Regions from separate parts of the Shewanella sp. SP2S2-4 genome, predicted to be linked through region 2. Evidence: predicted binding sites of a transcription regulator. Region 2 holds the regulator's gene; each other region holds the start of a gene.

Region 1 (3,285 bases), on a different contig from region 2:
TGTAGTTACCGGCAGGATCGTCTTGAATACCTTTAGAACCAGACCACAAAGTCAAGTTAGAACCCGCTAAGTCAGCAGAGCCGCCTAACAGTTCAGGTAACATAGCACCGAAAGCACCGATAGCATTTTGTGAGGCTTTACGGCTCGCAATACCTTCGGCTTTGTCCTGTGATGCTTGCACGAATGCCTGCGCTTTTTCTTCGAAATCAGCAGGTAATTCACCTTTCAGTACGCGGCGCTCATATTCAGCAGCCAGTTCTGGGTGAGCTGCGCTATAAGCCGCAAACTTCTCGTTCCATGCCGCTTCACGGGCAGCACCAGCTTCTTTGGCATCCCAACCGGCATAAACGTCAGCAGGGATTTCAAATGGTGCATATGGCCAGCCAAGGAATTCACGGGCTGCGGCGATTTCCGCATCGCCTAATGGCGCGCCGTGGCAATCGTGGCTGCCAGATTTGTTGGGTGAACCAAAACCGATAATGGTTTTGCAGCAAATCATGGTTGGTTTATCAGTCACCGCTTTCGCCGCTTCGATAGCAGCACGGATTGCCGCGCTATCGTGACCGTCAACACCAGCAATCACATGCCAGCCGTAAGCTTCAAAACGCTTTGGCGTATCATCGGTGAACCAGCCTTCAACATGGCCATCGATAGAAATACCGTTGTCATCCCAAAATGCGACCAGTTTGCCTAGACCTAAAGTACCGGCTAATGAACAGGCTTCGTGGGAAATACCTTCCATCAAACAGCCGTCGCCGACGAAGCAGTAAGTGTAGTGATCAACGATATCGTGACCATCACGGTTAAACTGTGCCGCTAAGGTTTTTTCAGCAATCGCCATACCGACAGCATTGCTGATGCCCGCGCCGAGTGGACCCGTTGTGGTTTCAACACCTGGGGTGTAACCGTATTCTGGGTGACCCGGGGTTTTTGAATGCAATTGACGGAACTGTTTCAGCTCTTCGATTGGTAATTCATAACCTGTCAGGTGAAGTAAAGAGTAGATCAGCATTGAACCGTGACCATTAGAAAGGACGAAACGGTCTCTATCTACCCATTTAGGATTGGTCGGGTTGTGCTTAAGGAAATCATTCCACAGCACTTCAGCAATATCTGCCATACCCATTGGGGCGCCGGGATGGCCTGAATTTGCTTTTTGAACTGCATCCATACTTAACGCACGGATTGCGTTTGCGAGTACTTTACGGGAAGACATGCTCTCTCCTGCTTGTTTGTGGGGTCTAGCGGGCAATTTGGATGCATATTTTCCCCTACATGCCAGTGTGACGCAAACTAAAATTATCATTCACTCAGCAAAAGATGGCCGAATCGTAAACTCGCAGAAACAAGCTAGTCACTTTACTGGCATTTACTTGAGTGGGCATCGCAAGGATCACTTGTAATGGAGAAATAAATTTCTCAACAATCGAGAAAACTTAATGCTATGAAATATAAGAAAAATAACCTATTTAAGACTGGGCGCAGTCGTTTTCAGGTCACAATCTGAGAGGATTTTTTCTCACTGGGGGTGATCGGCAATCAGATTTAAACTAAAATAGCCGTCTAGATGTAGATGCTTCTACACGTTTGAATGCTAACGACGAGATTTTCCTACTATGGCAAAGCACTTGTTTACTTCTGAGTCGGTCTCAGAAGGTCATCCCGATAAGATTGCAGATCAGATTTCTGATGCTGTGCTAGATGCAATTCTGGCTCAAGATCCAAAAGCACGCGTGGCGTGTGAAACTTATGTCAAAACTGGCATGGTATTAGTCGGTGGCGAAGTCACGACTTCTGCTTGGGTTGATATTGAAGAAATCACCCGTAAAACCGTGCGTGAAATTGGTTATACCCACTCAGATATGGGTTTTGATGCAGACTCGTGCGCGGTATTAAACGCCATTGGTAAGCAATCACCTGATATCAATCAAGGTGTAGACCGTGCCGACCCTGCTGAGCAAGGTGCAGGCGACCAAGGGTTAATGTTTGGCTATGCCAACAACGAAACCGACGTCCTCATGCCAGCGCCTATCACTTATGCCCACGCATTAGTGAAGCGTCAGTCTGAAGTGCGTAAAAACGGTACCCTGCCATGGCTGCGCCCAGATGCGAAAAGCCAAGTCACGTTTGCCTATGATGATGGCAAAATTGTTGGTATTGATGCCGTCGTATTGTCGACTCAGCACAGAGATGACGTATCACAAGCAGACTTAATTGAAGGCGTGATGGAAACCATCATCAAGCCAGTATTACCAGCTCAATGGCTAAACAAAGACACTAAGTTCTTTATCAACCCAACTGGCCGTTTTGTTATCGGTGGCCCAGTAGGCGATTGCGGCTTAACGGGTCGTAAGATCATCGTTGACACCTACGGCGGCATGGCCCGTCATGGTGGTGGCGCATTCTCTGGTAAAGACCCATCAAAAGTGGACCGTAGCGCGGCTTACGCTGCCCGTTATGTGGCAAAAAACATCGTTGCAGCAGGTCTTGCTGATCGCTGTGAAATCCAAGTGTCTTACGCTATTGGTGTGGCAGAGCCGACTTCTATCAGCATCGAGACCTTCGGTACGGGTAAAGTGTCTGAAGATTTGCTGATCAAGTTAGTACGTCAACACTTCGAACTGCGTCCATACGGTTTAACGGCCATGCTAAATTTAGCACGTCCAATTTATCAAGCGACTGCCGCTTATGGCCACTTTGGTCGTAACGAATTCCCTTGGGAAGCAACGGACAAAGCTGAAGCACTGCGCGCTGACGCGGGTCTATAATCGGTTTCGATTAAAACCCGTTAAGATTGCAAAATATAAAAACCGCTACCCAGCGGTTTTTTTATGCCTGCAATTTGGGTTCCCCAAAGCAAGATAATGGTATCGTCAGTTGTGCATCATTCATTATCATTGTTTTCCCTGTGACTCACCACCTCTTTGTTTAACAAAAAGCGTCCCTGAGGGCTCAACTAAAACATCCTGTTTTAGAAGGCCACAGGTGCAACAATGCCAATCCTAACCAACCCTCTCGCTGCCGTTCTGCGAAAAAGCTATTGCCCCAAAGCAAGATAACTTTGTTGTCAGTTTGCAGCATGAATTGTCATTGTTTCCCCTGTGACTCGCCATAAACTCGTCCCTGAGGGCTCGACGACGGCATCCATGCCGCCAACGGTCACAGTTGCAACAATGCCAATCTTAACTAACACTTCTGCTGTTCGTTTAGCTAAAAAAATATTGCCCCTAAGTGCGCCACGGCTCGAAGATCAGCCCTTTGTTATCTGATAATTTGAGATACTTA
Region 2 (3,285 bases):
GCACTAAACCTAGGGTATATCGCGTTCCTACCAAAAGAGGGGGGATTTGATTATGAACAATACTTGGGGCGACATGGCGCAATATGATCCTGTCACTTGGCACTGGGTCATCGCCGTTTACCTGTTTATGGCGGGGTTATCCGCGGGCAGTTTATTGATTGGCATTGGTTTACGCTGGGCGAATAAGGAACTCAGCGCCGGAGCCGAAAGTAGCATTCTTAAGGCGGCCGCCATTATTGGACCTGTGGCGATTAGCTTAGGTTTAGCCTGCTTAGTGTTTGATTTAACCAAACCATTCCACTTCTGGCTGATCTTAATTCACTATAACTTCCAGTCTGTGATGGCCATTGGGGTGCTGGCGCTGCTGGCGTATTCTCCCTTAGCCTTTGCCTACGCCATTATTGTGCTGCGGGATGACTTACCAAAATGGGGTTTGGGTTTCCTAACACCTATCGCTAAGTTACTTATGCCATTTCGAAAGCTGATTGAAGTATTGTTGTTTGTCCTCGCCATTGGCGTAGGGGCTTACACTGGCTTCTTAATTTCGGCGATGAATGCTTACCCTATGCTCAACACTGCGGTACTGCCTGCGCTGTTTTTAGTGTCGGGTTTATCGGCGGGCGCTGCGGCAAACGCGGTACTGGCACTCTTGCTGTTTAAGACTGACAGCCACGATAAAACTTTAGTCAAGATGCACGGTTTAGAGTTGCCTGTGATGGCAATTGAAATCCTGTTCCTGTTCATGTTGTTCTGCGCCTTGTACTTCAAGGGCGGCGCGGCGTCTGCGGCCTTAGCATCGTTAACTTCTGGGCTATGGGCAAGCGTGTTCTGGATAGGCGTCGTCGGTATAGGTTTTGGTATTCCATTGCTGTTCATGTTGCTACCAGCCGCGACTCGCCATACTAAGGGCGCGATGATCATGGTGGCTTGTGCGAGCTTAACGGGCGTACTCGCCTTAAGACACTTTATTGTGTACGCAGGGCAAAGCTATTTAAGCTGAGTGTAAGCTGGCTTTAGATATTGATAGATAAAGAAAAAGCACTGGCAATGTCAGTGCTTTTTATTGTTTGAATTTTCAGATGATTTGCCAGTACAAGCAGAGCGCTTATTGGGGCAATAACTCGATAACCGATTTCACCGTTAGCACTAAGGCGCTGATGCTGCACAGGACTAAGGTCGCCATTTTAGTTTTATCTTTATCGACACGGCCCACTAATCGCCCCGCGACTAAATACCCTAAAAGCACTGAAGGCAGCAACATTAAGGACAGCCACAGGTGCTTCAATTCTAATAAGCCAGTGATCGCCAGAATGACCATAGCTATGGTGGAGCTAAAAATGAAGAAGGCCGACAGGGCGGCGCGAAACTGCGAGGCATCTTTGCCTGATAATAGAATCGCCATCGGCGGGCCACCAATAGCGGCAATATTACCGAAAATCCCCGAGACGACGCCCGCCCCAAAGAGGGTTTTCTTATTCACTGGCAGGCTGAATTTATACAGGCTGAGGATAACCGCGACAGCCACAATGGCGGCGATGGATAACCCGAGTATGGGCTGAGGCGCAAACAGCAACAGACTCGCGCCGATAAAACCACCGGGCACGCGACCTAGGAGTGCATATTGCAAGCCATTGAATTCTAAATGACCACGCTCACGCACTAAGGTCAGCAGGGCGATGGAGAAACCCATAGCAATAACAGGCGCAGGTACGAGCTGCGGATCGACGATATAAAGCAAAGGACTGGCGACAACCGCTAGGCCAAACCCAATCAGGCTCTGGGTTAAGGCGCCAAGAAACACAATCAGTGAGGCCAGGGCGAGAGTCTGTGGATCTATCATAGAAAACATAGGATTCCATATAAACAAAAAGGGATCGTTAACGATCCCTATTGATGAGCACTGTGATGTAACTTTGCCAGCGACAAGTCGCTATTCCATGTCTTCCCACTCGATCCCCATCTCGTCCATCAGCAACTTGGCTTCGGCGGGAATGCTGTCTGGGCTATCTTTTGACAGATCTTCATCGTTAGGCAATGGCTGGCCAGTGTAGGCGTGCAAAAATGCCTCACACAACAGCTCGCTGTTGGTGGCGTGACGCAAATTATTGACCTGACGACGAGTTCGTTCGTCCGTAAGGACCTTAAGCACTTTGAGCGGAATAGACACAGTAATTTTTTTTACTTGTTCATTCTTCTTGCCATGTTCAGCATAGGGGCTGATGTATTCCCCATTCCATTCAGTCATTGACTCACCTGTTATAACGCTAAATTCGGGGCAGATTTTAAACCCTTACAAACAACAGTCAAATTATTGCTACTATTTCTTTGTGATTGCAAACAGATTTCTTTATGTTTAGACGTCTAAACGTCTTCACGCCTATTGACGATGGCGTTGTGCTTAGGTACATTTAGACGTCCAGACATCTCTATCAGTCTACCGAATTTAGGAGTCCACCCATGGCAGAGCGTCAATTAGCCACACTGGCAGTGCGTCAGGGTATCGAAAGCGATACTCAATATGGCGCAGTTGTGCCACCGATTTATTTGTCGACTAATTACGCCTTCGATGGTCATAAAAATCCTCGCGAATTCGATTACAGTCGTTCAGGCAACCCAACGCGCTGCATTTTAGGCGAAGCATTAGCGCAATTAGAAAAGGGCGCCACTGGCATAGTGACCTGCACTGGCATGGCGGCCATCACCTTAGTGACTACTTTGCTCGGCCCCGATGACCTATTGGTTGTGCCCCACGATTGCTACGGCGGTTCTTACCGTTTATTTACTAATTTGGCGAAGAAAGGCCAGTTTAAGCTGATTGTGGTCGATCAAACCGACAGCCAAGCGTTAGCCGTCGCTATCGCGCAAAATCCTAAGATGGTGTGGCTCGAAACCCCATCGAACCCGCTATTGCGTGTGGTGGATATCGAAGCCATTGCCAAGGCTAGCCATGAGGTCGGCGCGCTGGTGGTGGTTGATAACACCTTTTTATCGCCGATATTGCAACAACCCCTATTGTTAGGCGCGGATATCGTTATCCACTCCACCACTAAATATATCAATGGTCACAGCGATGTGGTTGGCGGCGCTGTGGTTGCCAAAGATGCACAAATTGGCGAAAGCTTACATTGGTGGTCGAACACGTTAGGCTTAACGGGGTCGGCATTTGATAGTTACTTAACCCTGCGCGGCCTACGCACCTTAGCGGTGCGAATTCGTGAACATCAAGCCAATGCCCAGCGCATTGTTGAGGTATTGACGCAAAGCCCTGTGGTGAGCAAAGTTTAT
Region 3 (3,285 bases), on a different contig from region 2:
ATTATTTACTGACGCACAGACCGGATTGGAGCGATAGCTTAGCCATAGGTAAAACCTTAGTATCGAGTGCGCTTATCGATAAAATCTGTGCTTTCCACGGCAAAAAATTACTCGAAGTGCCTGTGGGATTTAAGTGGTTTGTCGATGGTTTAGCCGAAGCCACCATCGCCTTTGGCGGTGAAGAGAGCGCTGGCGCGGCATTTTTACGCCGTGATGGCACTACGTGGTGCACGGATAAAGACGGCTTTATTCTAGGGTTACTTGCTGCAGAAATTCTTGCGGTGACAGGTAAAACTCCAGGTCAACGCCATCAAGAGCTAGTAAAACAATTTGGCCAAAGCTTTTATAAGCGTATCGATAGCCCAATCAGTCTTGAAAACAAGGCCAAATTTGCGTTATTGAATGCAGAAACCTTAAATGCCACTGTGCTTGCGGGTGAGGCAATCGAAAACGTGTTAACCCATGCGCCGGGCAATAATGCGGCCATTGGTGGCATCAAAGTGACTACGGCGAATGGTTGGTTTGCGGCGCGTCCATCGGGCACGGAAGCGTTATTTAAGATCTACGGTGAGAGTTTTATCAGTGAGCAGCATTTAGCTGAAATTATCAAAGATGCGCAGGCATTAATTGATAAGGCGCTGAACGCTTAATGCAGCAGTAGGTTTATAAAGTATAAAAAAACAAACGCACTCAGATCTGAGTGCGTTTTTGTTTGTGTCTAATGTCAGTTATGAGTATTAAACTCATGCTGATTTGACTGTATTTAGTACTCGATATGACAACTCGGTAAGTTATTCTTATCAATGTAATTTTGGTGATATTCCTCTGCCACATGGAACTGTTGCAATGGCACTATTTCAGTCACGATATGGCGTAATCCCCAACGACCTGATCGGGCAAAAGCTAATTTTGAGGCTTCTGCTGCGGCTTTTTGTTCACTGTCATGAAAGAAAATCGTGCTGCGATATTGAGTGCCTATATCTCCACCTTGCATGTTCAGACTGGTTGGATTGTGGTTTTTCCAAAATACCTCGAGCAAGTCTTCATAACTGACCAGGGCAGGGTCAAATTCCACTTGTACCACTTCGGCGTGGCCCGTTTTGCCTTTTTTGACTTCTTCATAGGTGGTCGCGCTGTTATTGCCGCCCATGTAACCGCTGGTGGCATTCGATACGCCATTCACTTGTCTAAAAAAATACTCTACGCCCCAGAAACAGCCGGCACCAAAGGTTGCTAACGCCATAATTAAATCCAATAGAAGTCTAGATGGCTAAGAATTGTGATGAAACTCGCGCGCAAAAGCAAGCCTCTAGCAGGAATATTTATGCTGGACGATTTTTCGATAAGATGATGGGAAATTTACACTTGGCATAGCAAAGCGCCGCGTTGATCTTATTCCGTTCAAAACTGGGTCCTATGGCGATAAATGTCTGAGAACAGCATTAAAAACATGTGTTAGTATTGAAGCCGCTTTTTAAGGTGCGAGTCAGCCTAACCGCGGTGAGATGAATGCTTGAGTGGTTATTGCTATCTGCACTGATGCTATTGCGCCGTTACTGTTACACACCATTATAAGGAGAATTCTGTGTTACAAGCTCTGTTAGATTCAAAGGATTTTTTAGCGCTCACCTTAGCCCATCCTGAACAGTTCGATGGCGAGTTTTCATTTAGCTTAGGCGACCATACCCAAGTTGAAGTATGGGATACTGGCGTTATCGTTTTTGAGCCCGCCCAGAATGAAGGAAAAGATGTCGTCCTTTCTTGCGGTGTTCACGGTAACGAGACCGCGCCCATAGAACTCTGCAATGGCTTAATTAAGCAGCTTTTACAGCAAAAGATCATCGCGAAACAGCGCACTTTATTCCTCATTGGTAACCCATTAGCCATCAATAACGGCACGCGGATTATCGACGAGAACATGAATCGTCTCTTTAGTGGTGAGCATTCAAATCCTCCTGGATTAGTTAACCCCGAGCGAGTGCGCGCCAAAAAACTCGAAACCTATGTGGACCGTTTTTATACCGCGGCTGCCGATGGTCGTCAGCGCATTCATTATGATCTGCATACGGCGATGCGCGCCTCGAAGCATGAAAAGTTCGCTATTTATCCCTATCGTCCAGGGCGTGCTTTTAGCGGCGAGCAAATCATGTTTTTAGCCGCAAGCGGCGTCGATACGGTTCTTTTTCACCACGAACCGACCACAACCTTTAGCTATTTTTCCTCTGAACGCTACGGCGCCGATGCCTTTACTATTGAGCTTGGCAAAGTCTATCTCATGGGGCAGAACGACATGACGCGTTTTATCGCGACCCATGAAATGTTTATGCGCTTGATCACCGCTAAGCCGTTGGCGCTGGATGCATTTGATGCCGATAAGGTTAATTTGTATCAAGTGTGCCGCGTCATCAATAAGCATTTCGATGATTTTGAATTTACCTTCGCAACCGATGTCGAAAACTTCAGATCTTTCCCGAAGGGCTTTGTATTAGCGCGGGAAGGTGGGCAAGACATTAAAGTGGAACATGAGTTTGAGTCAGTCGTGTTTCCTAATGCCAAAGTACCTATTGGTAATCGCACTGTGATTTGCCTGATCCCTGCGGTGAATGCGAACGTGCGTTAGGCTTGTAAAGCAATATATACATGCGAGGCAGGGATAACTTGTGGTTTGAGCTATGCCAATGGTTGATAGGTAGTTTACGTTAACGTAATGTTCGTCGGGCATATTCGTATAAACAGACGCATCAAAACGCTTTGGTGCGTAATGAGATAACAAGAGCACAATATGAGCAAAGCAACACTCAACACTGATACAGTGCACCGTGTCGGCTTCTTGGATAAGGCATCGCTACACATTCCTATCCTTCGAATTCTACAAGCCGACGGCACCACTTATGAAACCGCGGTTTTGCCTGTGATAGATGAAACCTTAGCCACTAAAATTTACGATACCTGTGTATTCACTCGGGTACTCGATGAACGTATGTTAGGTGCCCAACGTCAAGGGCGCATCAGCTTCTATATGACCTGTACGGGTGAAGAAGCGGCGATTGTCGGCAGTGTGGCCGCACTCGATCAAGAAGACGTTATCCTCGCGCAATACCGTGAGCATGCGGCGCTGCGTTATCGCGGCTTTACCACTGAACAGTTTATGAATCAGATGTTCAGTAACGAGAAAGATCTCGGTAAAGGTCGCCAAATGCCCATTCACTACGGCAGTGCGGCATTGCATTATCAAACGATTTCTTCACCGTTAGCCACGCAAATCCCGCAGGCGACCGGTGTGGG

Evidence for each region. Region 2 encodes MetJ, which represses methionine synthesis genes. Its sites were predicted from a motif close to TAGACGTCTAGACGTCTA; they were not measured.
Region 1: metK (methionine adenosyltransferase) is a predicted target of MetJ. The motif match lies at 1,557-1,574, and genes of this name have one in related genera.
Region 3: msrA (peptide-methionine (S)-S-oxide reductase MsrA) is a predicted target of MetJ. The motif match lies at 1,256-1,273, and genes of this name have one in related genera.

Annotation. Positions count from the first base shown of each region.
Region 1 is NZ_JAUOER010000001.1:219,808-223,092, forward strand. Features, by position in the region: gene tkt (transketolase) at 1-1,216, opposite strand, end outside; gene metK (methionine adenosyltransferase) at 1,617-2,768, shown strand; gene Q4Q54_RS00970 (hypothetical protein) at 3,068-3,193, opposite strand.
Region 2 is NZ_JAUOER010000020.1:76,375-79,659, reverse strand. Features, by position in the region: gene Q4Q54_RS15535 (4Fe-4S dicluster domain-containing protein) at 1-50, shown strand, start outside; gene nrfD (NrfD/PsrC family molybdoenzyme membrane anchor subunit) at 53-1,000, shown strand; gene Q4Q54_RS15525 (sulfite exporter TauE/SafE family protein) at 1,106-1,849, opposite strand; gene metJ (met regulon transcriptional regulator MetJ) at 1,931-2,245, opposite strand; gene metB (cystathionine gamma-synthase) at 2,458-3,285, shown strand, end outside.
Region 3 is NZ_JAUOER010000017.1:38,195-41,479, reverse strand. Features, by position in the region: gene pgm (phosphoglucomutase (alpha-D-glucose-1,6-bisphosphate-dependent)) at 1-650, shown strand, start outside; gene msrA (peptide-methionine (S)-S-oxide reductase MsrA) at 764-1,243, opposite strand; gene astE (succinylglutamate desuccinylase) at 1,586-2,620, shown strand; gene Q4Q54_RS14195 (thiamine pyrophosphate-dependent dehydrogenase E1 component subunit alpha) at 2,783-3,285, shown strand, end outside.